Linked DNA regions of Catenulispora sp. EB89. The protein of the gene in region 1 interacts with the protein of each later gene in a pairwise test. Links are inferred from orthologs where the notes say so. Each region holds a gene or a part of one and is shown in the gene's direction. Other genes may lie near its edges.

Region 1 (15,665 bases):
GCGGTGCGAAGTCGGGGAGCGGTTCGGGGGGTTCTGGCGGCTCCGGCGGCTCCGGCGGCTCGGGCCGTGGCGGCGCTCTCACTCCGCGGCTGGTGGTCCTGGCCGGGCGCAAGGGCACGCCGTCGTTGTTGCCGTTCGTGGCGGTGCTGCTGGTGCTCGGCCTGGTCGGGCTGCTGGCGCTGCTGTTGCTGAACACCGAGCTGAACAAGGGCGCGTTCACCATAAAGCAGCAGAAAGCCACCGCGACCAAGCTTCAGCAGGAGTCGGAGCAGATCCAGCAGTCGCTGGACGGCCTGGACGGTCCTGGCGCACTCGCGTCGAAGGCCTCGCAGATGGGCATGGTGCCGAACCCGAACCCGGCGTTCCTGGCTCCGAACGGTTCGGTGCTCGGCTCGCCGACGCCCGCGCCGAAGCCCTCGACCCCCGCGCCGACCGCGAACGGTGCGGTCCCCGGCGCCGCGGTACTGCCGACCACGCCGGCCCCGACCACACCGACGCCCAGCCCGACCGCTCCGGTCGCGCCTCAGGCCAAGCCCGGCGCGGCTGCACCGCACGCCCCGGTCGCGAACCCGCTCACGACCCCGACCCCGACCCCGACCCCGACTCCGGTGCCGACGCAGACCACGCCGACGCCCAGCTCGACCGCGCCGGTCGCTCCGGTCGCGCCCCAGGCCAAGCCCGGCGCGGCTGCACCGCACCTCCCCACCACGCCGACCCCCACTCCGACCGGGGCCGGCCGATGACTTCCACCACCTCCCGAGCAGCAACGGGGAGCAACCATGAGTGACCGAGACCGCCCCGAAGACCCGCGCCCGCGCAGCGCCGGCCGCCCCCGCCGCCCGGCCGGCGACCGCGACGCGCACCAGCCGCCGCGCCCCGCCCGCCCGCCGCGTCAGAGCCCTGACCGCGACGCGCAGAGCGCACCGGCCCGTCCTCGCAAAACCGCCGTCCGTCAGCTCGCCCCCCGCCGTCCGGCCGGCGCGGGCACAGGCAGCGCCCCCTCCCGCCCGCGCCCGCCGCGTCCCCCCGGCCCGCGCACCCCGACGCTGCGCATGGGCTCGCCGCGCCGCCGCCTGCGGGTCACGATGTTCGGCCTGCTCTTCGCCTTCTCCTTGTTCGCCGGCCGGCTCTTCCAGCTCCAGGCCGTCGACGCCGGCGGGTATGCCGCGGCCGCCGAGAAGGGCCGCGAGGCCACCGCCACGCTGCATGCCAGCCGGGGCGCGATACTGGCTGCCGACGGCACGCCGCTCGCCGTCTCCGTCGAGGCGTACGACGTCACCGCCGACCCGACCCTGGTGGCCCGCTATCACGAGGACGTCGACGAGCTCGCCGCGAAACTCGCCGGCCTGTTCTCGGCCGCGCCGGAGTACGCGCAGGGCGGTGCGCCCAGCGTCGCGGACCTGCAGGCCGCGCTGACCAAGACGGACACCCGCTACGTCGTGCTGGCGCACAAGGCCTCGCCGGCGACCTGCGCGAAGATCCGGCAGCTGGCCGTGTCCAACACCAGCAACCCGAACAGCACCGTCGGGGTCTACACCAACTCCCGCGACGACCGGCGCACCTATCCCGGCGGCACGCTCGCGGCGAACCTCATCGGCTTCACCGACTCCGACGGCGTCGGCAAGGCCGGGATCGAGCAGATGCTCAACGACAAGCTGGCCGGCAAGGACGGCCAGGAGTCCTACCAGGCCGCCTCCGGTGTGGAGATCCCGACCACCGGCGTGAACCTGAAGCCGGCGGTGGACGGCGAGAGCGTCAAGACCACCATCGACCCGGACATCCAGTGGGCCGCCGACCAGGCGCTGTCCAAGGAGGTGCAGCAGACCGGCTCGGTCTCCGGCACCGTCGTGGTCGAGGACGTGAAGACCGGCCAGATCCTCGCGCTGTCGAACTACCCGACCTTCGACCCGCGCCACATCACCACCGCGGACGGCCCGAACCTGGGCAACCGCGCCTTCACCGAGCCCTTCGAACCCGGCTCGGTGGCCAAGGTCATCACCATGTCCGCGGCCATCCAGACCGGCGTGGCCGAGCCCGACACCCAGCTGCCGCCCTTCACCTCGCCGCAGCGCGTCGGGCGCTACATCTTCAACGACGACGTCTCGCACGGCCCCTGGAGCCTGACCATGACCGGGGTCCTGGCCGCCTCCTCCAACATCGGCACCATCGAGGTCGCCGACCTGTTCCAGCCGCACGGCGTGGACCGCGACCAGACCATCGCCAAGTACCAGCGGCTGTTCGGCTTCGGCCAGAAGACCGGCATCGGCTTCCCCGGCGAGAGCGCCGGCCTGCTGGACCCGCCGGAGAAGTGGAACGACACCGAGCGCTACACCGTGCTGTACGGCCAGGGCCTGGCCGCCACCGCGGTCCAGGACGCCTCGGTCTACCAGACCATCGCCAACGGCGGCGTCCGCATCGCCCCGAGCCTGATCCAGGGCTGGACCGACTCCTCCGGCAAGTACACCCCGGCCGCCGCGCCGCAGCAGACGCCGGTGGTCAGCGCCGCGACCGCGACGAAGGTCGCCGACATGCTGGAGGCGGTCACCACCTCCCAGCGCGGTACCGGCACCACGGCCCAGATCCCCGGCTACCGGGTCGCCGGCAAGACCGGAACCGCGAACCGCTACGACGAGAAGCTGGGCCGCTACAACGGCTACACCGCGTCGTTCATCGGTTTCGCCCCGACCGACAAGCCGCAGATCGTCGTCGCGGTCTCGCTGCAGGCCCCGGTCGGCGCGCACTTCGGTGCCGAGATCGCCGCGCCGGTGTTCACGCAGGTCATGTCGTTCGGGTTGCAGAGCCGCGGGATCGCGCCGACCGGCACACCGCCGGCCAACCTGCCCACCACCTACGGATCCGGTAACTGACCGGGCACCCGGAGCTGATTGTTAACCCATTGACGCAAGAGGCCGTCTCTCCCGCGTTCGTCAGGCCTCACCAGCCGGTTCGGCCCGAACGCGGGACGGGACGCGAATATCGGCGAGGAGCTGAACGCACGACCGCGCTCCGCGAACCGGTAGCCTTCCGCTCGTGCCCCAAGTGACCGTCCCCGCCGATCCGACGACGTATCGGGATCCCATGACCTCCACGCCGCGCCCGCAGAACATCCCGCAGCACAGCGTCCGCGCCTGTGCGGAGTACGTCGGCGCCGCCGTCGTCCCCGCGGACGCGGCCATGGAGTTCCTGGAAGCGGCGGTCACCGGGATCTCGCACGACTCGCAGGCGATCCGGCCCGGCGACCTGTACATCGCCTGGCCCGGCGCGGCGCGGCACGGCGCCGAGTTCGCGCCCGGCGCGGTGGACGCCGGAGCGGTCGCGGTCGTGACCGACGCGGCCGGCGCCGCGATGCTCGACGGCCTGGCGGTCCCGGTCCTGGTGGCCGAGGACGTCCGCGCCCTGGCGGGCCGGCTCTCGGCGTACGTGTACGGCGAACCGGCCACGCACCTGGCGATGTACGGCGTCACCGGCACCAACGGCAAGACCACCACCAGCTACCTGATCGACGGCGGTCTGCGCCGGGCCGGCCTGAGGACCGGCGTGATCGGGACCGTGCAGATCCTGATCGGCGACGAGGTGGTGCCCTCCGTGCGCACCACCCCGGAGTCCCCGGATCTGCAGGCGATCCTGGCGACCGCCGTGGAGAAGGGCGTCGACGCGGTCGCGATGGAGGTCTCCAGCCACGCGCTGACTTACGGCCGCACCGCCGGGATCAGGTTCAAGGCGGCCGCGTTCCTCAACCTGACCCAGGACCACCTGGACTTCCACGCCGACTTCGAGGACTACTTCGAGGCCAAGGCGAAGCTGTTCACCCCGGGGTACACCGAGCGCGCCGTCGTCGACGTCGACGACGAGCACGGCCGCAGGATCGTCGAACGCTGCCGGGCTAACGGCGTCGAGGTGCACACCTTCTCTATCAAGGGCGAAGCCGCCAACTGGACCGCCGAGGCCATCGAGCTCGGTGCCGACGCCTCGACGTTCACCGTCGTGGGCCCGGACGGCGGCCGGCACCAGGCCCGCGCGGGCCTGCCCGGGGACTTCAACGTCGCCAACGCGCTGGCCGCGATCGTGCTGCTGGCGGTGAGCGGGATCGAGCTGGAGACCGCCATCGCCGGGGTCGGCGATGTCCACGGCGTCCCGGGCCGCATGGAGCGGGTCCAGGTGCCGGGCCAGGAGTTCCTGGCGGTCGTCGACTACGCCCACACCCCCGACGCCGTCGAGACGGCGCTGCGCGCGCTGCGCCCGGTCGCCGAGCGCGGCCACGGCCGGCTGCGCGTGGTGGTGGGCTGCGGCGGGGACCGCGACAAGAGCAAACGGCCGCTGATGGGCGCCGCCGCCGTGCGGCTCGCCGACGAGGCCGTGTTCACCGATGACAACCCGCGTACGGAAAGTTCAGCGGACATTCTCGCGGCCGTCACCGCCGGCGCCGACGCCGAACTGGCCGGTGCCGACCAGAATTACCGCGTGGTGGCCGACCGGGCCGAGGCGATCGCCTCGGCGGTGGCCGCCAGCGGCCCCGGCGACGTGCTGATCGTCGCCGGCAAAGGACATGAGCAGGGGCAGGAGATCGCAGGAGTGAAGAAGCCGTTCGACGACCGGGTGGTGCTGCGCGCCGCTTTGGAGGCGTCGGCTGGGGCCATCGCGGCTGGGGCCAAAGCAGAGAAGGGCCACAGCGAGCAGTGAGCCCCCATAATCTCGGTTGGATCGCGCAGACCGTGGGCGGGACCCTCAGCGGTCCCCCCGGCGCCACACAGGAGGAGCTCTCGGAGCTCGCCGTCACCGGGCCCGTCGTGTTCGACTCGCGGGACGCCGCCCCCGGAGCGCTGTTCGTCGCGTTCCCCGGCGAGAGCGCCGACGGGCACGCCTTCGTCCCGGCCGCCGTGGCCGGCGGCGCCGTCGCCGTCCTGGCCGCCCCGGACGACGCCTACCGCAAGCCGTGGGAGGGCCGGGGGAGCGTCCCGACCGTCACCGTCCCGGACGGCGACCTGCTGCGGGCGCTGTCCGCGCTGGCCACCGCGCACCTGGCGGAACTGCCCCGGACCACGGTCATCGGTGTGACCGGCTCGGCCGGCAAGACCACCACCAAGGACCTGATCGGCCGGCTGGCCGCCGAACTGGGCCCGACGGTGGCGCCGAAGGGCAGCTTCAACAACGAGCTCGGATTCCCGATCACGGTGCTGCGCACCGACGCCGACACCCGGTACCTGGTCGCCGAGATGGGTGCGCGCGGCATCGGGCACATCAGGCACCTGACGACGATCGCGCCGCCCCGGATCGGCGTGGTGCTGAACGTCGGCAGCGCGCACCTCGGCGAGTTCGGCAGCGTCGAGGCCATCGCCGAGGCCAAGGGCGAGCTGCCCGCGGCCGTGCCGGAGGCCGGGAACTGCAACCCCGACCGGGACGGCGTGGCGATCCTCAACGCCGACGACCCCCGGGTGCGCGGCATGGCCGGGCGCACCAAGGGCCGCGTGGTGCTGTTCGGCGAGGCGCCGGACGCCGACGTGCGCGCCGAGGACGTCCGGGTCGGCCCGGACGGCCGCGCGAGCTTCACACTGCTGTACCGCGACGGCGAGGGACCGCACCGGTACCCGGTCGCCTTGCGGCTGGTCGGCGAGCACCAGGTGTCCAACGCCCTGGCCGCCGCCGCGACCGCGCTGGAGCTGGGCCTGCCCGGCGCGAAGGTGGCCGAGGTGCTCTCCGCCGCCGAGCCGGACAGCAAGTGGCGGATGGCGATCGGCGAGTCGCCGGACGGCGTGACCGTCGTCAACGACGCCTACAACGCCAACCCGGAGTCGATGCGCGCGGCGCTGAAGACGCTGGCCACGATGGCCCGCTCGCGCCCCGGCGCGCGCTCCTGGGCGGTGCTGGGCACGATGGCCGAGCTCGGCGCGGACTCCGCGGTCGAGCACGACGCCGTCGGGCGCCTGGCGGTGCGGCTGAACATCGCGCAGACCGTCGCGGTCGGCCCGGGCGCCGCCGCGATCCACAGCGGCGCGTCGATGGAAGGGTCCTACGACGGGGAGTCGGTCGCGGTGCCGGACGCCGAGGCCGCGCTGGCCTTCGTGCGGGCCGGAGTGCGGCCGGGCGACGTGGTGCTGGTGAAGGCTTCGCGGGCGATCGGGCTGGAGTGGGTGGCCGCGGCGCTGTTGGAGGGCGTGGGCTCGGGCTCGGGCGCGGCCCCGGGTGCGGCCCCGGGTGTCGGGGAAGGCGCTCCGCCGCAGACGAGCGGTGCGGGAGGTGGCGTCCGGTGAGCACGTTCGCGGCGGTCCACGCCGGGGTGGGCGCGGTGGTGCCGCACGCCGGCTCGGAGAGCGGCCTGCAGATGCGCGGAGTCCTGTACGCGGCGGGGATCGCGCTGTTCTTCTCGCTGATCGGCACCCCGATGGCGATCAAGACCCTGGCCCGCTACGGCTTCGGCCAGCCGATCCGCGAGGACGGCCCGACCACGCACCAGGCCAAGCGCGGCACGCCGACCATGGGCGGCGTGGTGATCGTGCTGGCCACGGTGCTCGGCTACGGCTTCACCAAGCTGGCGACCATGCGCATGCCCACCGCCTCCGGGATGCTGGTGCTGTTCCTGATGGTCGGCATGGGCGTGGTCGGGTTCACCGACGACTTCCTGAAGGTGTTCCGGCAGCGCTCGCTGGGCCTGCGCGCCAAGGCGAAGATGATCGGGCAGTGGATCGTGGCGATCGCCTTCGCGGTGATGGCCCTGCACTTCCCGAACGCGCTGGGCTTCACGCCGGGCGACACGCACCTGTCGTTCGTCCGGAACATCTCGGCGATCGACCTCGGCGCGGTCCTGTTCGTGATCTGGGCCGGCCTGCTCATCGCCGGCACCTCCAACGGCGTGAACCTGACCGACGGCCTGGACGGCCTGGCCACGGGCTCGTGCGTGATGGTGTTCGCGTCCTACGTGCTGATCGGCGTCTGGCAGCACGGCGAGTCGTGCGCCACCCTCGGCACCGGCGTCCAGGGCTGCTACCCGGTCCGAGATCCGCTCGACCTGGCGATCGTCGCGGCGGCGGTGATGGGCGCCTGCTTCGGCTTCCTGTGGTGGAACACGTCCCCAGCGAAGATCTACATGGGCGACACCGGCTCCCTGGCCCTCGGCGGCGCACTCGCGGGCCTGGCGATCTGCTCGCAGACCGAGCTGCTGCTGGCGCTGCTCGGCGGCCTGTTCGTGATCATCACGCTGTCGGTGGTGATCCAGGTGGGCTACTTCAAGATCAGCGGCGGCAAACGGGTGTTCAAGATGGCCCCGCTGCACCACCACTTCGAGCTCGTCGGCTGGGCCGAGGTGACGGTGGTGGTGCGGTTCTGGATCATCTGCGGGCTGTTCGTGGGGCTCGGGCTCGGTGCCTTCTACGCCGGATGGATCACGGTCAAGTAGGGATCGGCGTTCGCGCTCAGTGGGCCGTCACGAAGCTGGTGACGGTCCACTGCCCGTTCTCGACGGCGGTGCGGACGGCGGTGACGACGTGGTCGCAGGTGTCGCGCGGGGCCGCGGGCGCGATCGCGACTCCGTGCACGTCCACGAAGACGATGGCCGGATCGCTGTCGGCATAGGCCGCGCAGAACATCTCCGAGCTGATGTATTCGCGGACGTGCGTCGTGCGATAGGCGGTCAGCAACGCCCGCACCGCCTTCGGGTCCCGGGTCTCGTGCTGGGTCACGGTCCCCGGTTCGTCGGCACTGTCACGGCATTCGATCACTCGCACGGGGACGAAGCCCTGCGGGATCGGGCCGCCTGCCTTGTGCGGGTCGGAGTCGTGCGGGTCAGAGCAGTCCGGCTTGACGTAGACCGGAGATCCGGTCGGCATGCGGGTGGCGACCATGCCCCAATAGCCGCTGACCCCGTTCGGGAAATCGGGGGAGTGCCGCCAACCTTCGACCGCCCCGGCCGTCGCCGCTACCGCGGCCGCGCCGAGGGCTGCCAGAAGCATGAGTCTCATAGCTCTGGGACGCCAGGCGCCGGCCGCCGGTTCCCAGCCACGGCTCTCCCCCGAGCTACGCGTGCGCCCAGCTCTTCGCGACCCGCTCGGCCAGCGCCGCCAGGTGGAACTCGGCGTGCGCCATCGCCTCCTGCGCCGAGCCGGCCTGCTCGGCGACCTCGTACGCGGCGGCGAAGCCGGCGGCCGCCAGCTCGCGCTTGCCGACCTCCACGAGTCCGGCGAGGACCAGGCAGGGCCTGCCGGATTCCAGGGCCGCCTCCGCGACGCCGGTGGGGACCTTGCCGCCGAGCGAGCTGTGGTCGAAGCGGCCTTCGCCGGTGATGACCAGGTCCGCCTCGGCGATCAGCTCGGCCAGGCCGGTTTCGGCGATGACCGTGCCGATGCCCGGTACGCGCCGGCCGCCGAGCAGCATCAGGCCGTAGCCGAGGCCGCCGCCCGCGCCGGCGCCGGGGGCGTCGAGGGTGCGGCGGAGCGCTCCGGGCTCCTGGCCGATGGCGCCGGCGAGGTGGGCGAAGTGCGTGAGGGCGGCGTCGAGGCGCTGGACGTCGTCGTCGGTGGCGCCCTTCTGCGGTCCGAAGACCGCCGCCGCGCCGCGCAGGCCGAGCAGCGGGTTGTCCACGTCGCTGGCGATGACGATCTCGACGCCTGCCAGGCGCCGCCGGGGCTCGGTCAGGTCCAGCGAGTGCAGGCTCTTCAGCGCCCCGCCGCCGGCCCGCAGTACCTCGGCCGGCTCGGCGCCGAGCGCGGCCAGCAGGCCCGCGCCGCCGTCCGTGGTGCACGTGCCGCCGAGGCCGATGACCAGGCGCTTGGCGCCGTCGTCCAGGGCCGCCGCGATGAGTTCGCCGACGCCGTACGTGGTCGCCGCCTTGGCGTCGCGCTGCTCGGCCGGCACCAGGTGCAGTCCGCAGGCCTCGGCGACCTCGATGTAGGCGGTGGGGTGCCCGGCGGCGTCGGCCTCGCCGGCGGGGCCGCCGGCCAGCTCGATCAGGTACCGCCCGGTGACCTCGGTGCCCAGCGGGCCGGTGACCGTGGCCAGCTGCTCGCCGAAGCGCCGCCGCCCCTCGAAGGCGTCGGCCAGCGAGTCCAGGAAGCCCGGGCCGCCGTCCGACATCGGGACGCCGGTCACGGTGTCGTCCGGCGACGTCCGCAGCCATCCGGCGGCGACGGCCTGCACGGCCTCCGGCGCGCTGAGCGTGCCGGCGAACTTGTCCATGGCGATGACGATGTGCACGCTCCGGATGGTAATCGTTTTCTGCCGGGCGGCGTTGTGACGTCCACCACGCCGGCCCGACCCGGCTTCTCGTCACACTGACACCAGGGTATGATCTCTTAACGTCAGATAGACGAAAAGGGGTAACGGGATGAGCACCACCACCTTCCAGGAGCCGACTCCCACACCGGTCAGCCTGCTCCTCCTGGGCCGCAGCGCCGACCCGCGCAGCGAGCGCGGCGTCGAATGCCCGGGCGACCTGCCCCCGGCCTCCGACCCCGACCTGGTCGCCCGCGCCGCGGCGGCGAAGGCGAAGCTGGGCGACCGGCTGTTCGTCCTGGGCCACCACTACCAGCGCGACGAGGTCATCCAGTTCGCGGACGTCACCGGCGACAGCTTCAAGCTGGCGCAGCAGGCGGCGGCCCGGCCGGAGGCGGAGTACATCGTCTTCTGCGGCGTGCACTTCATGGCCGAGTCCGCGGACATCCTGACCAGCGACGCGCAGCAGGTGATCCTGCCGGACCTGGCCGCCGGCTGCTCGATGGCCGACATGGCCACCGCCGAGCAGGTGGAGCGCTGCTGGGAGCGCCTGGAGGACCTGGGGCTCGCCGAGAGCGTGGTCCCGGTCTCGTACATGAACTCCTCGGCGGACATCAAGGCGTTCACCGGCCGGCACGGCGGGACGATCTGCACGTCCTCGAACGCCCAGCGGGCCCTGGAGTGGGCCTTCGCCAAGGGTTCGCAGGTCCTGTTCCTGCCCGACCAGCACCTCGGGCGCAACACCGCGGTCCGCGACATGGGCTTCTCGCTCGACGACTGCGTGGTCTACAACCCGCACCGCCCCGACGGCGGCCTCACCGACGACCAGCTCCGCGGCGCGAAGATGATCCTCTGGCGCGGGCACTGCTCGGTGCACGGCCGGTTCACCCCGGAGTGCGTGGACGAGGTCCGCGAGCGGATCCCGGGCGTGAACGTGCTGGTGCACCCGGAATGCCGCCACGAGGTCGTGGAGAAGGCGGACTACGTCGGCTCGACCGAGCGCATCATCGCGCTGCTCGACGAGGCCGAGCCGGGCAGCGCCTGGGCCATCGGCACGGAGCTGAACCTGGTGAAGCGGGTCGCCGCGGCGCATCCGGACAAGCAGATCGCGTTCCTGGACAAGAGCGTCTGCTACTGCTCGACCATGAACCGCATCGACCTGCCGCACCTGGTGTGGACGCTGGAGGCGCTGGCCGACGGCCGGGTGCCGAACGTGATCGAGGTGGACGCGGACACGGCGCACTTCGCGCGGGTCGCGCTGGAGCAGATGCTGGCGCTGCCGTAGGAGCGATGCGAGGCCGGGCGGTGTGGGCGTGCCGGGCGCGCGTGGTGCTCGGCGAGCTCGGCGACTCGTGAAATGACCCCCGCGCGGGGTATGACCCCCCGCACAGCCCCGCCCGCACCTTCCAGACCTGTGCGACGATGGAGACGGAATAGCTTCCGGCGGCGCGTGGTTCCCCCTTGTTGTGCAGGCGCGCTCCACGGGGCGCCGGTGTCCAGATGAAGGAGTACGCATATGACCGTGCAGACGGAGACCTCGTCGGAGGCGACTGTCGCGGCGGGCATCATCCTGAGCGCCGAAGCGGCGTCCAAGGTGAAGTCGCTGCTGGAGCAGGAAGGCCGCGACGACCTGTCGCTGCGCGTCGCCGTGCAGCCCGGTGGCTGCTCGGGTCTGCGCTACCAGCTCTACTTCGATGACCGCTCCCTCGACGGCGACGTCGTCGCCACGTTCGACGGGGTGAACGTCGTCACCGACCGCATGTCGGCGCCGTACCTGACCGGTGCGAAGGTCGACTTCGTGGACACCATCGAGAAGCAGGGCTTCACGATCGACAACCCGAACGCGGGTTCGTCGTGTGCCTGTGGCGACAGCTTCAGCTAGACGGAAACGACCCGCTCGGCCGCGCACGGCATCTGTGAAGGTGTGTGAAGGCCGGGGCGGAGGCTAATACGGTGGGTGGGCCCGTGCGCGGGTCCACCCATTTGCCGTGCCCGCAGGACGTCGCGCCTACGTCATACCCGAGAAGAATCGAGTCCTCCCGTGCGTGTTGCCGTCGCCGGTTCCATCGCGACAGACCACCTGATGAGCTTCCCCGGCCGCTTCTCCGAGCAGCTGGTCGCCGAGCAGCTCCACACCGTTTCGCTGTCGTTCCTGGTCGACTCCCTGGAGATCCGCCGCGGCGGCGTGGCGCCGAACATCTGCTTCGGCATGGGCAAGCTGGGCATGCGCCCGATCCTGGTCGGCAGCGCCGGCGAGGACTTCGGCGAGTACCGCTCGTGGCTGGAGCGGAACAACGTGGACTGCGAGTCGGTGCGGATCAGCGAGCTGCTGCACACCGCGCGCTTCGTGTGCACCACCGACGCCGACCACAACCAGATCGCGTCCTTCTACACCGGCGCCATGGCCGAGGCGCGGCTGATCGAGATCGGGCCGATCGCCGAGCGGGTCGGCGGGCTGGACCTGGTGCTGATCGGCGCCGACGACCCCGAGGCGATGCTGCGGCACACCCAGGAGTGCCGCGAGCGCGGCATCCCGTTCGCCGCCGACCCCTCGCAGCAGTTGGCCCGCATGGGTGCCGAGGACATCAAGCAGCTGGTCGACGGCGCGCGGTACCTGTTCACCAACGAGTACGAGGCCGCGCTGATCGAGCAGAAGACCGGCTGGGACGCCGACGAGATCCTGCGCCGAGTCGGGGCCCGGGTGGTCACGCTCGGCGCGAACGGCGTGCGGATCACCCGGCGGACCGAGGACGGCGGCGTCCAGGTGCTGGAGATCGCCACCCCGAAGGAGGAGGCGAAGTCGGACCCGACCGGGGTCGGCGACGCCTTCCGCGCCGGCTTCATCGCCGGCCTGTCCTGGGGCGCCGGCGAGGAGCTGGCGGCGCAGGTCGGCTGCATGCTGGCGACGCTGGTGATCGAGACGATCGGCACGCAGGAGTACGACCTGAGCCGCGGCCGGTTCCTGGAGCGGTTCTCGGTGGCGTACGGCAGCGCCGCCGCCAGCGAGGTCGTGCGGTACCTGGCGGCCTGAGGCCGCTGGGCCGAATGAGCTGAACCTGCTAGGCCATCAGAGTTAAGCAAGCCGACGGAGAAGCCGCCCTCAGCGCAGCTTCTCCAACACCCGCGGCAGCACGGCCAGGAAGCGCTCCACGTCTTCCTCGGCCGTGCCGAACGGCAGCGACACCCGCACGTTGCCGCGGTCCGCGGCGCCCATGGCGACCAGCACGTGGCTCGGCGTGACGGTGTCCGAGGTGCACGCCGACCCCGACGACACCTCGAACCCGGCCTCGTCCAGGTCCAGCACCAGCGCCTCGGCGTTGACCGCCGGGCAGGAGAACGCGACGAGGTTCGGCAGCCGGTCGTCCGGGTCGCCGAACACCTCGATGTCGTCTGCGACCGCCGGCAGTGCGGCGCGCAGCCGGTCGGTCAGCGCCCGCAGCCGGACCGCCTCGGCCTCCCGCTCCTGCTCCCGGGCCACCAGGGCGGCGGCCGCCGCGACGATCCCCGGCAGGTTCACCGCGCCGGGCACCAGGCCGTCTTCGTGTTCGTCGACGGCCCACGCCGGCGCGAACCGCGTTCCCTTGCGGACGGCGAGGATCCCGACCCCGGTCGGCCCTCCCCATTTGTGAGACGAAGCACACAGCACCGACCACTCGCGCGGCACCGGCATCCGGCCGACCACCTGAGCGGCGTCCACGAGCAACGGCACCGCGGCCTCGACCGCGGCGGCGAACACCGGCGCCAGCGGCTGGACCGTGCCGACCTCGTGGTTGGCCGCCTGCAGGCACGCCAGGGCCGTTCCCGGCACCCGCAGCTCGCGCGCGAAGGCCTCGGCGTCCACCCGGCCGAGCCGGTCCACGCCGACCGTCGCCACGGTGTCGTGCGGCCCGGTGCTGGTCGGCTCGGCGCTGGTCGGCCCGCCCGCGTTCGACTCGGCCTCGTGCAGCTCCGCCGCGTGCAGCACCGCGGAGTGCTCGACCGCTGACACCACGAGCCGGTTCCCGACCCGCCGCCGGCCGGCCAGCACGCCGGCGACGCCGTAATGGATCGCGGCCGTCCCCGAAGGAGTGAACAGCACCTCCCGGGCCCGGCAGCCCAGGACCTCGGCCACCGCCGCCCGGGACCGGTCCAGCAGCATCCGCGCTTGCCGCCCGGCCCGGTAGAGCCGGGCCGGGTCGGCCCAGCCCTCGTCCAGGGCCGCCAGCAGCGCGGCGCGGGCGGCCGGGTGCGGGGGCTCGGCGGAGGCGGCGTCGAAATGAGTCACACCCTTGACGATACGGACCCTGCGCCGTCACCCGCGGTACTTGTCCGGCCGCGCACCGGCCGCGCACCGGTCCCGCGCTGGGCCCGGGCCGGGCCCGTACTCGGCCGCACGCTCCGGCCGCACGCTCCGGTCGCACAACCGCGCGCACCCCCCGGCACTCCGCGTCGTCGGGACCGTCGCCGCCGGTGCGCTCATCAGATCAACGCCCGTCAGTTCGGCCGGAAGTGTGACCGTCGCACCCCGCCACACGCGTTAACCGGGACCTCCGCGCAAGAGGCAATTGGGGCTGGAGTAGGGTTTGGCCGCGAGAGAGAAGACACCGCCCCTGGCAGGGCCGTGACGTGCGGGCACACCGGGTGCGATCCCGGCGGTCCGCCGCGTGCCTGCCGCCAAGGCTTGAACCTCGGGAAGGCAACCTTGAGTCCACACGGCTCCGACCCGTCGCCGCAGCGCACCTCACCGGCGCGGCGATCGCGGCGCGCGAAGCTCGGCGTTCTTGCCGTGGCCGGGCTGGTCGCCATGACCGCCACCGGCTGCAATGTAGACGAAGCAAAGCGGCTCGGGGTTCCCGCGCCCGCCACCAAGGAAGCGCCGATCATCCTGCACCTGTGGCAGGGCTCGTGGATCGCCGCGCTCGCCGTCGGTGCCCTGGTTTGGGGCCTGATCATTTGGTGCTGCGTCTTCTACCGCCGCAAGCGCACCGGTATCGAGATCCCCGCACAGACCCGCTACAACGTCCCGATCGAAGTGCTCTTCACGGTCGTGCCGTTCATCATGATCGCGGTGCTGTTCTTCTTCACGGCCAAGGACGAGTCCAAGCTCCTCGCGCTGCACAAGAACCCCGACGTGAAGGTGAACGTCGTGGGCCGGCAGTGGTCCTGGTCCTGGAACTACAACTACGACGCCGTCTCCGGTCAGGCGACCCCGGGGCAGCTGGCCGTCTACGACGCCGGCACCCCCGCGGACCTGCCGGTGCTGTGGCTGCCGGTGAACGAGCGGGTGCGCTTCACGCTGACCTCCACCGACGTCATCCACTCCTTCTGGGTCCCGAACTTCCTGTTCAAGCTGGACGTGGTCCCGGGCCGCATCAACGAGTTCGAGCTCACCCCGAACAAGGAGGGCGAGTTCATCGGCCGCTGCGCCGAGCTGTGCGGTGTCGACCACTCCCGGATGCTGTTCAAGGTCAAGGTCGTCTCCGCGGCCGAGTACCAGCAGCACCTGCAGGACCTGGCCAACAAGATCGACCCGGTGACCGGCAAGGGCCAGACCGGTCAGATGCCCGTGGGCTACAACTCCAACGGCGTCCCGCTGCGCGTCGGCCCGCTGACCGGCATCGGCAACGACTCCACAGGGAAAGAAAAGTGACGGCCATCAGTGAACCGCGCGCAGTGAGCGCGCCGTACGAGCGCCGTGAGCCCGGCAACATCGTGGTCAAGTGGCTGACGTCCACCGACCACAAGGTGATCGGGTACATGTACCTCATCACGTCGTTCTGCTTCTTCGGCATCGGCGGCCTGCTGGCCCTGCTGATGCGCGCCGAGCTCGCCCGGCCGGGTCTGCAGTTCCTGACCACGGAGCAGTTCAACCAGGCGTTCACCATGCACGGCACGATCATGCTGCTGATGTTCGCCACCCCGCTGTTCATCGGGTTCGCGAACGTCATCGTGCCGCTGCAGATCGGCGCCCCGGACGTGGCCTTCCCGCGGCTGAACATGTTCGCCTACTGGCTGTTCCTGTTCGGCTCGCTGATCGCGGTCGGCGGCTTCCTCACCCCGCAGGGCGCGGCGGACTTCGGCTGGTTCGCCTACGCGCCGCTGACCGACGCGATCCACTCCCCGGGCATCGGCGCGGACATGTGGATCATGGGTCTGGCGCTGTCCGGCTTCGGCACCATCCTCGGTGGCGTCAACTTCATCACCACGATCATCTGCATGCGCGCGCCCGGCATGACGATGTTCCGCATGCCGATCTTCACCTGGAACATCCTGCTGACCGCGGTGCTGGTCCTGATGGCGTTCCCGGTCCTGGCCGCCGCGCTGTTCGCGCTGGAGGCCGACCGCCGCCTGGGTGCGCAGATCTTCGAGGCGGACAACGGCGGAGCGCTGTTGTGGCAACACCTCTTCTGGTTCTTCGGACACCCAGAGGTGTACATCGTCGCGCTGCCGTTCTTCGGCATCATCTCCGAGATCATCCCGGTCTT
Region 2 (15,763 bases), on another replicon or contig:
TGATGCCGCCGATGGCCCGCGCCGACACCTACGGCGACCTGGCCAAGCTGGAGCAGCTGCTCGACGAGTACGCGACCGTGCAGGCGCTGGACCCGGACAAGACGCCGGCGGTGCGCGCGCAGATCTGGACCCTGATCCGCGCCGCGCAGCTGCACCACGACCTGGCCGCGATCCTGCACGGGGACGTCGACCGGCAGCCCGACGACGGCGACTTCGACGACTTCGTGCTGCACCTGGACGGGTACCTGTGCGAGATCAAGGACGTGCAGATCCGCGACGGGCTGCACATCCTCGGGCGCGCACCGGAGGGCGAGGAGCTGGTCGCCGACGTGCTGGCGATCCTGCGCGCCAAGCAGGTCTTCGGCGGGGTGAACGGCGCGGTCACCGGGTTGCGGCAGGCGTTGGCGGCGTACGTCGGGCTCGACGAGCAGGTGCTGCTCGCCGAGCCGGGGGCGGCGGTGAAGGTGCCGGAGCTGCTGGCGGAACTGGCCGGCGACGACGGGGCGCCGGCCCGGTCCGCGTCCGATGCCGTGGACCTGCTGGAGAAACTGGCCCGGCGGCTGGTGGACGCGCTGGCCGCACAGGGCTGGGATCCGGCGGCGGTGCCAGGGGTCTGCGATGCGGTGCTCGGCGCTGCGGCGCAGGCCCGCGCGGCGGGGTCGGCAGTAGCGCCGGCAGCGGAAGAAGAGCCGGCATCGGAGGCATCGGAGATCGCGGCCGTCCTGCGCTTCGCCGCCACCGAACTCGTCCCGCGCCTGGCCCGCACCACCGACGAGATCGCCAACGTAATGCGCGCCCTCGACGGCCGCTACATCGCGGCCGGCCCCTCCGGCGCCCCGACTCGGGGGCTTGTCAGTGTTCTGCCGACCGGCCGCAACTTCTACTCCGTCGACCCGAAGGCCATCCCCTCGCGCAACGCCTGGGACGTCGGCGTGGCCCTCGCTGAGTCGCTGATCGCGCGCCACCTCGCCGACACCGGCGAGTACCCGCGCTCGGTCGGCCTGACCGTCTGGGGCACCTCGGCGATGCGGACCCAGGGCGACGACATCGCCGAGATCCTGCACCTGCTCGGCTGCCGTCCGGTGTGGGACGAGGCCTCGCGCCGGGTCACCGGCTTCGAAGTGGTGCCGGTCGCCGAGCTGGGCCGGCCGCGCATCGATGTCACGGTTCGTATCTCAGGATTCTTCCGTGACGCCTTCCCGCACGTCATCGCGCTCATTGATGACGCCGTCCAGGCTGTCGCAGAGCTCGACGAAACCGCCGCGGACAACTACGTCCGGGCGCACGCCGACGCCGACACCGCCGCGCACGGCGACCGCCGCCGCGCCACCACGCGCGTGTTCGGCTCCAAGCCCGGGGCGTACGGGGCCGGCCTGCTGCCGCTGATCGACGCCCGCGACTGGCGCACCGACGCCGACCTCGCCGAGGTCTACGCGGTCTGGGGCGGCTACGCCTACGGCCGGGGCCTGGACGGCCGCGAGGCGCGCGGCGACATGGAGAACTCCTTCCGGCGCATCCAGGTCGCGGCGAAGAACCAGGACAACCGCGAGCACGACATCGTCGACTCCGACGACTACTTCCAGTACCACGGCGGCATGGTGGCGATGGTGCGTTCGCTGACCGGCACCTCGCCGGCGGCGTACGTCGGCGACTCGGCGGTGCCGGAGGCCGTCCGGACCCGGACGCTGGCCGAGGAGACGCACCGGGTGTTCCGGGCCCGCGTGGTGAACCCGCGGTGGGTGGCGGCGATGCAGCGGCACGGCTACAAGGGCGCCTTCGAACTGGCCGCGACGGTCGACTACCTGTTCGGCTACGACGCCACCGCCGGGGTCGTGGACGACTGGATGTACGAGCAGTTGGCGCAGACCTACGTCTTCGACGAGACGAACCGCGCGTTCATGGAGCGCTCGAACCCGTGGGCGCTGCGCGGGATCTCCGAACGGCTGTTGGAGGCCGCCGAGCGCGGGCTGTGGGCCGAGCCGGAGGAGCAGACGCTGGACGGGCTGCGCCAGGTGTTCCTGGAGCTGGAAGGCGAGCTCGAAGGGGAGTGACGCCACCTTCCCCGCCGGATAAATGACAGGAAGATCCGGCGGGGTGCTTGCTAGGCTCCGTGACCATGTGTTGCAACGCGCTGTTCATTCGCATCCGCCTCTGACGGCGGGTAGCGATCCCCTGATCTGCGATTCCCGCCGCATCCGAGTCCCTGCCGGTGCGGCCGCTCAGTGCTGCCCGGCTTCGATCGCGAGCGAGCCGCGGAGCAGCACATGCAGTACCAGAAGACTTCTGAATTCCTTGGTGGACGCCACGAACTCGGCCAGAACTTCCTGGCCGATCCCGCGCTGATCGCCGCCATCCAACGGCTGGTCCGGGACGAGACGCGGGGCCCGATCATCGAGCTCGGGGCCGGCGACGGCGCCCTCACCGGACCGTTGTCGCGGCTGAACCGGCCGGTCACGGCGCTGGAGATCGATCCGCGGCGGGTGCGGCGGCTCCAGCGGCACTTCGGCGACGACGGCGTGGACAGCGTGGACGTCAGGCAGGCCGACGTCCTGCGCCACCGCTTCCCGGCCGCGCCGCACATGATCGTCGGCAACGTGCCGTTCCACCTCACGACGGCGATCATCAGGAAGCTGCTGTCCGAGCGCGGATGGAGCAGCGCGGTGCTGATCGTGCAGTGGGAGGTGGCACGGCGCCGGGCCGGGGTCGGCGGGGCGAGCATGCTCACCGCCGCGTGGTGGCCGTGGTACGACTTCCGCCTGGTGCGGCGGATCCCGGCTTCCGCGTTCCGGCCGGTGCCGTCGGTGGACGCCGGGCTGCTGCTGATGCACCGGCGGGCCGTGCCGCTGGTCGACGGCCGCCAGGGGTATCAGGCCTTTGTGAAGCAGGTCTTCCAGGCGCCGGGGCGCGGGCTGGAGGACATGATCGGCCGCACCGGGCGGGTGCGGCGCGCGGAGCTGCGGGAGTGGGTCCGGTGGAGCCGGATCCCGGCCCGGGCCCTGCCCAAGGACCTGGCGGCCGAGGACTGGGCCCGGTTGTGGGAGCTGGTGCGGGACTGAACCGCCGTCAGCTCACCGCGTCAGCTCACCGCACCAGCGGCCTTGAGCGACTCCAGCAGCTTGGCCGTGCGCAGGCCGTCGCTGTGGTCGCGGGACTCGGCGATCAGGCCGTCGACGACCTGGATCACGTTGATCGAGGGCAGCTCGAAGCCCTCCCCGGTGGGGGCCAGTGTGCCGACGACGGTGAACTCCACGACCGCGACCTGCGGGTCGGCAGTTTCGTGGATGGTGACGTTCTTGACCTCGCTGTAGTGCAGGTACTGCGCGAAGCCGGTCATCCGGGCGCGCAGCGCGGCGTTGCCGCGCGACTCCTGGAACTCCCGCGGGGCGAACGGGTTCGTGACCACGACGTCCTCGGCGTAGAGGTCGGCGAGGTCGTCGCGGCTGCCCTCGATGACGGTGCGCAGCATCAGTTCGACGGTTTCGCGGGTGGTGCGGACGTGCTCGGACATGCGGATCTCCTCGACGGATGCCAAGTGGGGCGAGCGCCCCGTTTCGCTGTCCGGAACGATACGGGGCGTCCGCCCCGGTTGTCGAGGGGGGTTACGCTGGCGCTGTGAACGGGTCCGTTGATGCCGATGTGACCGGCGGCGCCGCGCAGTCGACCGCCGAACGCCCGCTGCGCGCCGACGCGCGCCGCAACCGCGCGCGCGTTCTGGCGGCGGCGGCCGAGGCGTTCGCCGCCGAAGGGCCGGCGGTGCCGCTGGACGAGATCGCGCGCCGCGCCGGCGTCGGCGCGGGCACGGTCTACCGGCACTTCCCGACGAAGGAGGAGCTGCTGGCGGCCGTGCTCATCGCACGGATGGAGACGATGCTGGCCGAGGTGCGCAGCGCGCTGGCGGCGCCGGATCCGGGGCTGGCGTTCTACGGCTTCTTCGTCACCATGACCGTCGACGCCCAGGACAAGATGGACCTCGCCGAGGCGTTGATGAGCCACGGCGTGGACATCCGTGCCGCGGTCGGCGACATCGCCGGTGCGCTGAAAGGGGCGCTGGCCGATCTGCTGCGGCGGGCTCAGGAAGCCGGCGCGGTCCGTTCCGATGTGAGCGTCGAGGACCTGCACGCGCTGGTGATCGGCGCGATCGCCGCCGCGCGAGCCGCGTCGTCGGACGATGTGCCGCGCGTGGCGGGGTTGGTGGCCGACGGGTTGCGGCCGCGTCCCGACAGCTGAGCCGATGGCCCGGTGAGCCTTGGCCGCCGCCGGTCCGGCGCCTAGGGTAATGGCTGGCAGGAGGGTGCGATGATGACTACTGACCAGGCATTCACCACACGTCCGGAGCTGAGCGGCACGTTCGGCATGGTGTCGAGCACGCACTGGCTCGCCTCGTCGGCGGGCATGGCGTTGCTGGAGCGCGGCGGGAACGCGTTCGACGCCGCGGTGGCCGCGGGGTTCGTGCTGCACGTCGTGGAACCGCATCAGAACGGCGCCGGCGGCGACCTTCCGGTGGTGTTCGCGCGCGGGGACGACAAGCGGCCGACCGTGTTGTGCGGGCAGGGCGTGGCGCCGGCCGGGGCGACTGTGGAGCACTTTCGCGACCTTGGTCTGGCGCTCGTGCCAGGCTCGGGGTTGCTGGCGGCGGCGGTTCCGGGGGCGGTGCCGGCGTGGCTGACGCTGCTGCGCGACCACGGGACGATGGAGCTCGCCGACGTGCTCGGGTACGCGATCGGCTATGCGCGCGACGGGTATCCGGTCACGCCGGCGATATCGCAGTGCATTGCGGATATCGAGCCGATGTTCCGGGAACACTGGACGCCGTCCGCCGACGTTTACCTTTCTGGCGGCGGGGTTCCGGCTGCGGGTTCGGTGTTCCGGAACCCGGCGCTGGCTGCCACGTACCAGCGTTTGGCCGACGCGTCCGGGGCGTCGGGAGCGACCCGCGAGGCGCGGATCGACGCCGCGTTGGACGCGTGGAACCAGGGGTTCGTCGCTGAGGCGATCGATGCTTTCGCGCGCACCGCTTGGCGGGATTCCTCGGGGTCCGATCATGCCGGTGTTATTACGGGTGCTGATATGGCGGCATGGCAGCCTTCTTATGAAGAGCCGGTCCGTTACGACTTCGGCGGCTATACGTTCTGCAAGACCGGCTCCTGGGGTCAGGGGCCGGTTCTGTTGCAGCAGTTGGCGTTGCTTCAGGGGCAGGAGCTCGGCGAGCCGGGGTCGGTGGACTTCATCCATCGGGTGGTGGAGGGTGCCAAGCTCGCCTTCGCCGATCGTGAGGCCTGGTACGGCGACGGCTTCGACACGCCGCTGGAGGCGTTGCTCTCGCCGGCGTACAACGCCGAACGTCGCGCGCTGATCGGTGAGGTGGCGTCGCTGGAGCTGCGTCCGGGGTCGCCGCAGGGGCGCGTGCCGGTGCTGCCGATCCGTCCTGAGCTGCCGATACCCGTCGACGCGTCGACCGGGGAGCCGGTCGCGTCGGGTGCGGGGCGTGGCGAGGCGCGCGGGGACACGGTTCACGTGGACGTCGTCGACCGGTGGGGGAACATGGTCGCGGCGATGCCGAGCGGCGGGTGGCTGCACTCGTCCCCGGTGATTCCCGCGCTCGGGTTCTGCTTGGGGACGCGGATGCAGATGACGTGGCTGCAGGACGGGCTTGCCAGCACCCTGACACCCGGGCTGCGGCCCCGGACCACGCTGTCGCCGACGCTGGCGCTGCGCGGGGAGGAGTCGGTGCTGGCGTTCGGCTCGCCCGGCGGGGACCAGCAGGACCAGTGGCAGCTGCTGTTCGTGCTGAACCATGTGCTCGGCGGGATGGACCTGCAGGCGGCGATCGACACGCCGACGTTCCACACCTCGCACTTCCCGGAGTCGTTCTACCCGCGGCCGGCGTACCCGGGGCGGATGGTGGCCGAGGCGCGGCTCGGCGCCGCGGTCCTGGACGGGCTGCGGCGCCGGGGGCACGACGTCGTGGTGGCGGGGGAGTGGGCGCTCGGGCGGATGTGCGTGGTCGGGCGGGATCCGGAGCGCGGGTTGGTGCGGGGGGCGGCCAATCCTCGGGGGATGCAGGGGTACGCGGTGGGACGGTAGCGGCGAGGCGGTGATGGCGGCTATGGCGGCATGGCGGCGGTTTGGCCGGGATGACGGCCTAGGGCGCCATGCCGGACTCGATCTGGATCGTGTCTCCGACGGCCAGGTGGTCGTAGAGCCAGACCGCGTCGCCGATGAAGAGCTCGATGTCACCGTGCGTGGCATTCGTCTTGCCGACATTGGGTTGCTGCCAGGGCGCGGCGAAGATGGCTGGTGCTTGCGGACCGAAGTCGATGTAGTAGGAGACGGAGATGTTGTAGTCCCCGTCTACCGAGGTAAGTGGCTTTGACTGCTTCTTGCCGACGACGGTGAAGGTCCCGGTCTTGGTCGGGTACGCCGGAATGCCGGCCGTGATCGGCAGGGTCTTGATGACCTTGCCCTGCGCGTCGCGGATGGTCATTGAGTGCTGACCCAGATCGACGGTGGCAGTTGGCGGCGCCTCGGCCGACGTGCTTGGCGTCGCGCCGCTTGTCGATGTCCGGACGCTGCTGGACGCGGGCGGTGAACCCGACACGTCGTGCCGCGACCCGCCGGACGGACGCAACGTCAGTCCGGCGGCGCCGGCGATCGCCAGGACCAGCACCGGTGCCACGGCCAGTGTCGTGGTGTGGCGTCGGCGCCGCTGGTCGCCCCGGGCCCGCACGCCGGCCGGGGACCGGACCGCGGCTTCCTGTTCCAGGCGTGCGGCGCCGGCGGTCAGGCGCTCGTCGAAGGTGCCGGGCACGTCGAAGTTCTCAGGCATGGCTGGACCTCTCGCTTTCCTTGTCGAGTGCCTTGGCGAGCCGCTGGTCGAGGTGCGGGTCGAGGTGCTGGTCGAGCCGCTGGTCGATGTGTCGTTGGTCGAGCACCGCGGTCAGCGGCCGGGCCGCCCGGCCGTCGGCAGCCGGGTCGGCCAGCAGCGTCGCCAGCGCGGCGCGTCCCCGCGAAAGCCGTGCCTTGACCGTCCCGGTCGGGGCACCGACCTCGGCGGCGACCTGCTCGACGGTCAGCCCGGCGATGTGGAACAGCACGATCGCCCGCCGCTGCTTCTCCGGGATCCGCCGGAGCGCGGCGACCAGCACCACGGAGTCGGGGCTGTGCTCGGGGACGTCGCCGGGCGGTCCGTGCCGCCGGTGCGCGGCGACCCGCCGGACCGCCGAGCGCCACGCCGACACCTTGATGCGATAGGCGACGACCCGGACCCAGGCGGCCGGGTCGTCCGTCTTCGACACGGTGTCCCAGCGCTGCCAGGCCCGGGCGTAGGCCTCCTGGACGGCGTCCTCGGCCTCCGAGGAGGCGTCCCCGAGCAGCGCGACGATCTGCGCCGTGACCCTGCGTACCGTGCCGAGATAGAACTCGTCGAAATCCTGCTCCGCTCCCACCGGTTCCCCTCACCGTGGCCGTGACTGGCTCGTCACCCCACCACGACGCCGGCGGCGGAACCGGGGTTGCATCGCCTTTTTCAGGACGCGGCGCGCCAGCCGGGCGTGCGGCCGAGATGCAGCAGCACCTGGTCGAGCGCGGAGGCGCCCTCAGGAATCTCCAGCGCCGGGACGAACGCCGCGCCGTCGGCGGTCCGGTTGTCGCCGTTCGGCACCGCCAGCGTGATCCGCACCGCCGCCTCGTCCATCTCCGGCCGCAGCTCGAACGGCAGCCCAAGGGTGACTGCGACGTCCCAGGCGTGCACGACGTAGTCGATGAAGTGGAAGCCGATCGCCACCCGCGCCGGGAAGCGCGGCGGCCTGATCGAGAACTCGGGCAGGTCGACCACGGTGTCCAACTCCTCGCCGAGCTCGGCGAACGCCGCCAGCACCTCCTCCGACGCGGCGAGGTACTGCTGCACGGCGTCGGCCCCGGCCGGCGCGAACTCCCAGTGCTTCATGTCGGCGCCGTCACCCCGCGCCGCCGCCGCGAAGCCGTGGTGCTGCACGGTCATGTGGCCCAGCAGATCCGCGAGCGTCCAGCCCGCACACGGAGTCTCCCGCCCCAGGTCCGTGACCTGCACCTGCCTGACGATGTCCATGCTGTCGCGCACCGCTCGCGCGTTCAGGTCTCTGATATCGGTCATGTGTCGATGATCCGCCGGTGTTGGTCCGCTGGTCCACCGGGGTTGGCGAAGGGGGTGTGAACAGGCGTTTAGGATGCGGAGGGTGACGGATGAGGTGCGGCAGGCGGCACAGGCGGCACAAGCGATACGGACGGCGCGGGTGGCGCGCGCGATCGGAGCCGTCGTCGGTTCGGCGGTCGGCGACGCGCTGGGGGCGCCGTTCGAGTTCGGTCCGGCTGGGGCGTTCTCGGCGAAGTACCCGGCGCCGGGATCGACGACCTCTGAGATGGGCGGCGGTGGCGGCTGGGATCCCGGCGAGGCGACCGACGACACCCAGATGGCGGTGCTGGTCGCGGACTCGCTGCTGGAGCGCGGGGGCCTGGACCCGGCCGACATCTTCGAGCGGTTCCGGCGCTGGGCCGCCTCCGATCCCAAGGACATCGGGACGCAGACCGAGTCCGTCCTGACCAGCGGCGATCCCTGGGACAGCGCGGCCGGCCTGCACTTCTGGATCACCGGACACGCGGCGGGCAACGGCTCGCTGATGCGGGCCTCCACGTCGGCGGTGTACTTCGCGGCGGCCGGTCGCGAGGCGACGATGGACGCGGCGCGGCGCATCGCGGCCCTGACCCACGGCGACCGCGCGGCGTGGGAGGGTACTGCGGTCTTCCACGAGCTGGTGCGCCTCGCGCTCGCGGGAGAGGACCCGATCGCCGCGCTGCCCGAGGTCGTCGAGCTGATCCACCCGGATCATCGCGAGCGGTACGCCGCGATCCTGGCGCCGGACTGGCATCCGAGCATGGCCACGGAGTTCAACGGCGCGGTCTGGCCGTGCCTGGCCTCGGCGGTCTGGGCCGTGCGGACTACGCCAGACTACGAGGCCGCCGTTCGTGCGGCCGTGGACCTCGGCGGCGATACGGACACTGTGGCGGCCGTGACCGGCGGTCTGGCCGGCGCCGTCCACGGCTTCGACGCCATCCCGGCGCGCTGGACCGAAGCGCTCCACGTCCCCGTCCCCGGCTGGGGAGACCGGGTCCTGCGGTATCCGGACCTGGTCGTCATGGCCGAGCGGCTGGTGGGGGCCGCCACCCAATAGGCTTGGCCGCATGAACCAGTTCGCCGCCTCCGGTCCTGTGCAGTTCGACGGCGCCGCCGTCACGGTCGTGGGGGCGAGGGTCGTCGGGTTGTCGGCCTCGGCGGCTTTGCTGGCGCGCGGGGCGCGGGTGACGTTGGTCGATCGGTATGACGACGAGGCCACCACCGCTCGGGCCGCGCAGGCCGCGGAGCAGGGGGCGACGCTGCGCCTCGGCGATGACGAGACGTTGCCAGCCGGGACCGAGCTGCTGGTGGTGAGTCCCGGGATGCCGCCGTCGGCGCCGATCGTGGCGGCCGCGCGCGAGGCCGGGGTGCCGATCTGGGGCGACGCCGAGCTGGCGTGGCGGCTGCGGGCGCCGTTGCCGGACGGGAGCTACGCGCCGTGGCTGGTCGTGACCGGGACCAACGGCAAGAGCACCACGGTGCGGATGGCCGAGTCGATGCTCAAGCAGGCCGGTAAGGGTGTCGTGGCGTGCGGGAACATCGGGTACCCGGTGCTCGACGCGGTGCTGCGGGGGCAGGCCGGCGGGGAGGCCGGGGAGCCGTTCGAGGTGCTGGTCATCGAGCTGTCGAGCTACCAGCTCTACTGGAGCTCGACGCTCAGCCCGCTGGCCTCGGTCGTCCTCAACATCGCGCCGGACCACATCGACTGGCACGGCTCCTACGCCGACTACGTCGCCGCCAAGGGCCGCGCCTACGAGAACTGCCAGGTCGCGGCCGTCTACAACGCCGCCGACCTGGAGACCGTGCGGTTGGTGGAGGAGGCCGAGGTCGTCGAGGGCTGCCGCGCGATCGGGTTCACGCTCGGCGCGCCGGGCCTGTCTATGCTCGGCGTGGTCGACGGGATCCTGGCCGACCGGGCCTTCGTCGACGACCGCCGGAACAGCGCCGCGGAGCTCGGCACCATCTACGACGTCGAGCCGCAGGCCCCGCACAACATCGCGAACGCCCTGGCCGCCGCTGCGCTGGTGCGCGCCTACGGCGTGGAGCCGACGGCGGTCCGCGACGGCCTGCGCGAGTTCCGCCCCGAGCCGCACCGCATCGCCTGGGTGGCGCGCATCGACGGCGTGGACTTCGTCGACGACTCCAAGGCCACCAACCCGCACGCCGCCTCCGCTTCGATCGGCGCCTACGACCACGTGGTCTGGCTGGCCGGCGGCCTGGCCAAGGGCGCGGACTTCGACGACCTCGTCGAGCGGCACGCCAAGCGCCTGCGCGGCGCGATCCTGTTCGGCGCCGAACGCCACCTGGTCGCCGAGGCGCTGCGCCGCCGGGCCCCTGACGTGCCGGTGGTGGACCTCGGCGGGCCGGGGCCGGACGGCGCGGCCGAGGTGATGGCGCAGGCGGTGACGGCCGCGCGCGCGATGGCGGTGTCGGGGGACACGGTGCTGCTGGCTCCGGCCTGCGCTTCGATGGACATGTTCACGTCGTACGGGCAGCGCGGCGACGTGTTCGCGGAGGCGGTGCGCGCGGAGAAGGCGCAGGCTGCGGGAGAAGACGGCGCCTGAGGCAGGCGACGTGAAGCTGTTCGGTCTTGGCCGCTACAGCCCCGGCATCCTCCGGTCCCGGAAGGCCCTGGCGAAAGCCGCCCCGGTCGGCGTCACGTCCGGATCGTCGGCGATCACCGCGTACAGCGCCTCGGCGGCGATGACGTCCCCGAGCGAGGCGAACAGGCCCGCCTTGTTCAGCAGCAGCGTGGTCCTGGTCTCCGGGTCCGGATCCCCGGCCATCCCGTTGTCCATCGCGATCAGCCGGTCCTGCGGATCCTCCAGCAGCAGCGACAGCTCCTTCCACGCCGGCGGGAAGCCGGGGAAGCGCTGCGTGATCCCGCGCAGGATCCGCTTCTTCTCCTCGCGGTTCTCCAGCCACTCCAGCTGCACGAACGCCCTGGAGAACCCCGGGTTCAGCTGCCCGGCGTGCTCCCGCCGCAGCATGTCCAGGGTGGTGCGGCAGGTGAAGAAGCCGCTCGGGGACAGCGACGCCACCCGCTCGTAGAGGTTCTGCGCCGCGCGCGTGTCGCCGCGCATCAGGTGCGTGAACGCCGCGTCGTACGGCGGGTACGGCCAGTCCGGCGCGAGCGCCGCCGCCCGGCCGAGCAGCGTCAGGGCCAGGTCGTAGTCGCCGCGGGAACCCGCGGAGCGGCCTTCGGCGTGCAGGCGGTGTGCTTCGGGCGGGATCTCGTAGCTCATGGGGAGCAAAGTATTCCGCTCGTAAGTTCGACGGTAGCCCTCTGATTCGGTATCCGCTTAGGTGACAGCCCTCTGACGGCACCTCACGCGTGTCCGCCGCGCACGAACACTCCCGGCGTGATCCCGTACGCCCGTTTGAACCAGCGCGCCAGGTGCGCCTGGTCGGCGAAGCCGGTGGCCGCCGCGACGTCGGCCGGGGCGCTGCCGGCGGCCAGCAGCGCGCGGGCGTGGCGCAGGCGCAGCTGCCGCTCGTAGTCGCTCGGCGACATCCCGAACTCGGCGGCGAAGGCTCGGTAGAGCGCGAACCTGCTGCACCCCGCCGCCTCGGCGAGCAGCTCCACCGACAGCGTCTCGGGGTACGCCTCGCGCATCAGATCCCGCGCCCGACGCGCCGCCATACGCTGCGCACCGTCGGCCAGGGTCCTGATGCGCGGCGGCCGGGTCGCGCCGCGCAGGTGCGCGCCGAGGATCACGGCCCGCAGGCGCTCGTCGCGGGCCAGCGGGCTGGCGTCGGCGGCCAGGGCGGCGTGGAGTCCGGCGATGGCGTCGGCCAGGCGGCGGTCGCCGAGGACCGGGGTGGTGAACAGGGGTAGGGGAGCGGCGGCGGCGAAGGGATCGGCGAGCGCGGACTGGCCGGATCGAGCGGTCTGAGCGGCGCCGGGTGCTAGGCGGAGATCGGCTTGACCGGCGAAGTCCATGGCGTCGGCGGCGAAAGGATCGGCGAGCCCGGACCGATCGGATCGACCAGTCCGAGCGGCACCGCCGACCGCCAGACCGAGCTCGGCCCGCCGGGCGAAGTCCGTGGCGTCCGCGGCACCCGCCGCATCGGCCAGCACCGCGCGCACGATCTGCGGCGACACGTGCACGATCCGGTAGTGGTAGCCCAGGTCGGCGGCGGCGCGGCCGTCGTGCGGATCGTCCGGGTTCAGCGCCATGACCATGCCGGCGGCGCTGGTGTGCAGGGCTCCGCGGCAGTGGAACTGCTGGGCGCCGGCGTCGGTCACGCCGAAGGAGTAGGCGTCGTGCGAGTGCGGCGCGTAGACGTGGTCGCGGAACCGGGCACGCATGGCTTCCAGGCCGCGCGTGTCGTCGCGCCAGTACTCGGCCCAGCCTCGGGTGTCTGCCGTGCCTCCCATGCTCTCCATTGTGGCCCGGGGCTGGGCCGAAGCGGGCCGCACGAGCGTTCAAGACCGAATAGTGGGACACGCGCCAGGCTCGGCACATGTCAGCTCAGCAGCGGAACCCGTACCTGCTCCTCACGATGACCATGATGTTGTGGGGCGGGGCTTTCTCCAGTTCGGAAACGGTCGTCAACCACGTGCCGCACACGGTCGCGGCCACGCTGCGCTTCGGCGGCGGGGCGATCGCGCTGCTCATCGCGATGGCCCTGACCGGCCGGAGCCTGCGCGTCGGGATGCGTGCCGCCGGCCGCGCCTGCCTGGCCGGTGTCCTGGGCGTCTTCGCCTACAACGGCTTTTTCTTCTGGGGCCTCTCGCTCGCGCCGTCGTTGGACGGCGGGATCCTGATCCCGGTCATGAGCCCGGTGCTGACCAGCGCGTTCCTGCTGGTCACCGGACGCGAGAAGGCTTCGCCCCGGCGCCTGGCCGGCCTCGCGCTGGGGCTCGCCGGGGCGGCGGTGTACCTGGTCGGCGCGAACAGCGCGGGCGGGTCGGGCGGCGGGTCGCACCGCCTGGAGGGCGACCTGCTGTACGTCCTCAGCGCCGTGTCCTGGGCGGCGTTCACGCTCGCCGCGCCGAAGGTGCTCGCCGGGATCGAGCCGCTGACCGCGATGGCGTACGCGACCTGCACCGGCGCCGTCCTGCTCGCCCTGGTCGCCGCCCCGGACCTGGGCCGGGTGCAGTGGGGCGCGCTGCCGTCAGAGGTCTGGCTCAACGTCGCCTACCTGGCGATCGGCGCGACGGCGGTCGCCAACGTCCTGTACTACCGGGGCGTCGCCGTGGTCGGCCCGGCCAACGCCTCGCTGATGATGTTCCTCGTCCCGGCGGTGAACACGACCTGCGCCACGCTCCTCCTCGACGAGTCGTTCACGGCGCTGCAAGCCGCCGGCGCCGTGGTCCTGCTGGTCGGCGCGGCGCTCGCCGGACGTGCACGGATCAGCCTTCGGCGACGGCGGCCGACCCGGGGCCCGGACCCCCGGCCTCAGGCTGACACCCCGTCCCGCCTCAAGCTGACACCCCGTCCGGCGCCCGCTGGCTACCCTAAGGACCATGAGTGAACAGGCCGCGGGCGCGCCGGCGTCGCCGTTGAAGAACGCCGTGCGCGCGCTGCGGGCCCGTCGCGCGGTCCTGAAATCCCTGTTCGACCTCGAACTCACGTCGTACTACCTGCTGCTCGGGGCCGTTCTGCTGCTGCTCGGTATCGGGCTGCTGGAGGTGTTCTCCGCCTCCAGTGTCAACAACCTGGTCAACGGTCGGCCGATGCTCTCCTCCATCAGCAACCAGGCGGTGTCGGCTTCGCTCGGCCTGGCGCTGATGTGGGGGGCGTCCCGGCTGCCGCCGCGCGCCTACCGGGCGCTCGCGTATCCGGCGCTCGTCGGGACCGTGCTGTTGCTGCTGCTGGTGCTGGCCGTCGGCTCCTCGCACAACGGCAACAAGAACTGGCTGATCATCGGTCCGCTGACGGTCCAGCCCAGTGAGTTCGCCAAGCTCGCGCTCGTGCTGTGGGGCGCCGACCTGCTGGTGCGCAAGGAGAAGCTGCTCACCACCTGGGACCACCTGCTGGTGCCGCTGGTCCCGGGCGCCGTGCTGATCATCGCCCTGGTGATGATGGGCGGGGACATGGGGACCTCGATAATCATCGTCGCGATCGTGTTCTGCCTGCTGTTCACGGCCGGGGCGCCGGGGCGGCTGTTCTCGATCCTGCTGTGCTCGGCCGTCGGCCTGACAGCGCTGGCCATCCTGATGCGGCCCTCGCGCGTGCGGCGCTTCACCAACTTCCTCAGCCCCGAGAACGACCCCGGCGGCACCGGCTACCAGGCCATCCACGCGTTCCAGGCGCTGGCCAGCGGCGGCTGGTTCGGGGAGGGGCTGGGCGCCAGCAAGCAGCGCTGGGGGCAGCTGCCGGAGGTGCAGACCGACATGATCTTCGCGATCATCGGCGAGGAGCTGGGGCTGATCGGTGCGCTGACCGTGCTCGCGCTGTTCCTGACGCTCGCCTACGCCGGGATCCGGCTGGCGCTGCGCACCACGGATCCGTTCGTGCGGCTGGTGTCGGCCTCCGTCACGGTGTGGCTGGCCGCGCAGATGATGATCAATCTGGGGGCGGTGACCGGCGTGCTGCCGATCGCGGGCGTGCCGTTGCCCTTCGTCTCCTATGGCGGGTCGTCGCTGTTGCCTTCGCTGACGGCGGTGGGGATGCTCATGTCCTTCGCCCGAAGGCGTCCGGAGCCGTTGGACCCGGCGACGGTCGAGGGGGCGCCGAGCACCGTGCGCGATCAGGCCGTCACCGCACCGCGTCCGGATTCGGCCCCCGCCGACCGATAGGGTGGCCGGGTGCATGTGGTCATCGCCGGCGGCGGCAGCGCCGGGCATATCGAACCCGCCCTGAACACCGCGGACGCCCTGCGGCGCGCCGACCCCTCGATCGGCATCACGATGCTCGGCACCGAGAAGGGCCTGGACACCAAGCTCATCCCGGCCCGCGGGTACGAGCTGCGGCTGATCCCGGCGGTCCCGCTGCCGCGCAAGCCGTCGGCGGCGCTGCTGACCCTGCCCTCGCGGCTGCTCGGCACGGTCAAGGCCGCGCAGGACGTGATCATGGACGTCGACGCGGACGTGGTCATCGGCTTCGGCGGCTACGTCGCGCTCCCGGCGTACCTGGCCGCGCGCCGCGCCAAGCGGCCGATCGTGGTGCACGAGGCCAACATCCGCCCCGGCCTGGCCAACCGCGTCGGCGCGAAGTTCACCGACCACGTGCTCACCGGCAACCCGGCGGTCCCGATGCCCGGCGCCACCTGCGTCGGCATGCCGCTGCGCCCGGCCATCACCGGCCTGGACCGCGCAGCCGTGCGCGCCGAGGCCCGCCGGTCCTTCGGCTTGGACCCCGACCGCCCGACGCTGCTGGTCACCGGCGGCTCGCAGGGCGCGCGGCGGCTGAACGACACGATGGTCGCCTCGGTGAAGATACTGCACGACGCCGGGATCCAGGTCCTGCACTCCTACGGCGACAAGAACTCGGTGTCGATACAGCAGGACCCTGCGGGACCGCCCTACATCGCGCGGCCGTACGTGGACCGGATGGACCTCGCCTACGCGGCCGCCGACCTGGCGATGACCCGCAGCGGGATGATGACGTGCAGCGAGCTGGCGGCGGTCGGACTGCCGTCGGTGTACGTGCCGCTGCCGGTGGG

The links.
Region 2: the proteins of ABH920_RS11140 (region 1) and ftsW interact in binary tests that used the Escherichia coli proteins (3 or more experiments, as listed by UniProt). The link is inferred for Catenulispora sp. EB89 from one-to-one orthologs.

What each region holds. Positions count from the first base shown.
Region 1 is NZ_JBGCCU010000004.1:321,936-337,600, reverse strand. Bases 423-3,323 are described here. They hold ABH920_RS11140 (peptidoglycan D,D-transpeptidase FtsI family protein), read left to right. Parts: upstream 423-779; coding sequence 780-2,867; downstream 2,868-3,323. Other genes in these bases: ABH920_RS11135 (UDP-N-acetylmuramoyl-L-alanyl-D-glutamate--2,6-diaminopimelate ligase), read left to right, coding at 3,031-3,323; ABH920_RS11145 (hypothetical protein), read left to right, coding at 423-743. Outside these bases: more of ABH920_RS11145, read left to right, coding at 1-422; more of ABH920_RS11135, read left to right, coding at 3,324-4,680; murF (UDP-N-acetylmuramoyl-tripeptide--D-alanyl-D-alanine ligase), read left to right, coding at 4,713-6,248; mraY (phospho-N-acetylmuramoyl-pentapeptide-transferase), read left to right, coding at 6,320-7,390; ABH920_RS11120 (hypothetical protein), read right to left, coding at 7,407-7,943; ABH920_RS11115 (glycerate kinase), read right to left, coding at 8,008-9,183; quinolinate synthase NadA, read left to right, coding at 9,314-10,486; iron-sulfur cluster insertion protein ErpA, read left to right, coding at 10,718-11,083; ABH920_RS11100 (carbohydrate kinase family protein), read left to right, coding at 11,243-12,232; coxB (cytochrome c oxidase subunit II), read left to right, coding at 13,883-14,830; ctaD (cytochrome c oxidase subunit I), read left to right, coding at 14,827-15,665. UniProt on the Escherichia coli protein: Essential cell division protein that catalyzes cross-linking of the peptidoglycan cell wall at the division septum. Required for localization of FtsN.
Region 2 is NZ_JBGCCU010000015.1:189,455-205,217, reverse strand. The notes cover bases 12,761-15,759. They hold ftsW (putative lipid II flippase FtsW), read left to right. Parts: upstream 12,761-13,622; coding sequence 13,623-14,897; downstream 14,898-15,759. Other genes in these bases: ABH920_RS29325 (DMT family transporter), read left to right, coding at 12,761-13,630. In the rest of the region: cobaltochelatase subunit CobN, read left to right, coding at 1-2,051; 23S ribosomal RNA methyltransferase Erm, read left to right, coding at 2,265-3,056; ABH920_RS29375 (nuclear transport factor 2 family protein), read right to left, coding at 3,077-3,508; ABH920_RS29370 (TetR/AcrR family transcriptional regulator), read left to right, coding at 3,613-4,227; ABH920_RS29365 (gamma-glutamyltransferase family protein), read left to right, coding at 4,297-6,084; ABH920_RS29360 (L,D-transpeptidase), read right to left, coding at 6,143-6,826; ABH920_RS29350 (TIGR03086 family metal-binding protein), read right to left, coding at 7,526-8,131; ABH920_RS29345 (ADP-ribosylglycohydrolase family protein), read left to right, coding at 8,271-9,206; murD (UDP-N-acetylmuramoyl-L-alanine--D-glutamate ligase), read left to right, coding at 9,217-10,713; ABH920_RS29335 (hypothetical protein), read right to left, coding at 10,747-11,394; ABH920_RS29330 (AraC family transcriptional regulator), read right to left, coding at 11,478-12,539; more of ABH920_RS29325, read left to right, coding at 12,617-12,760.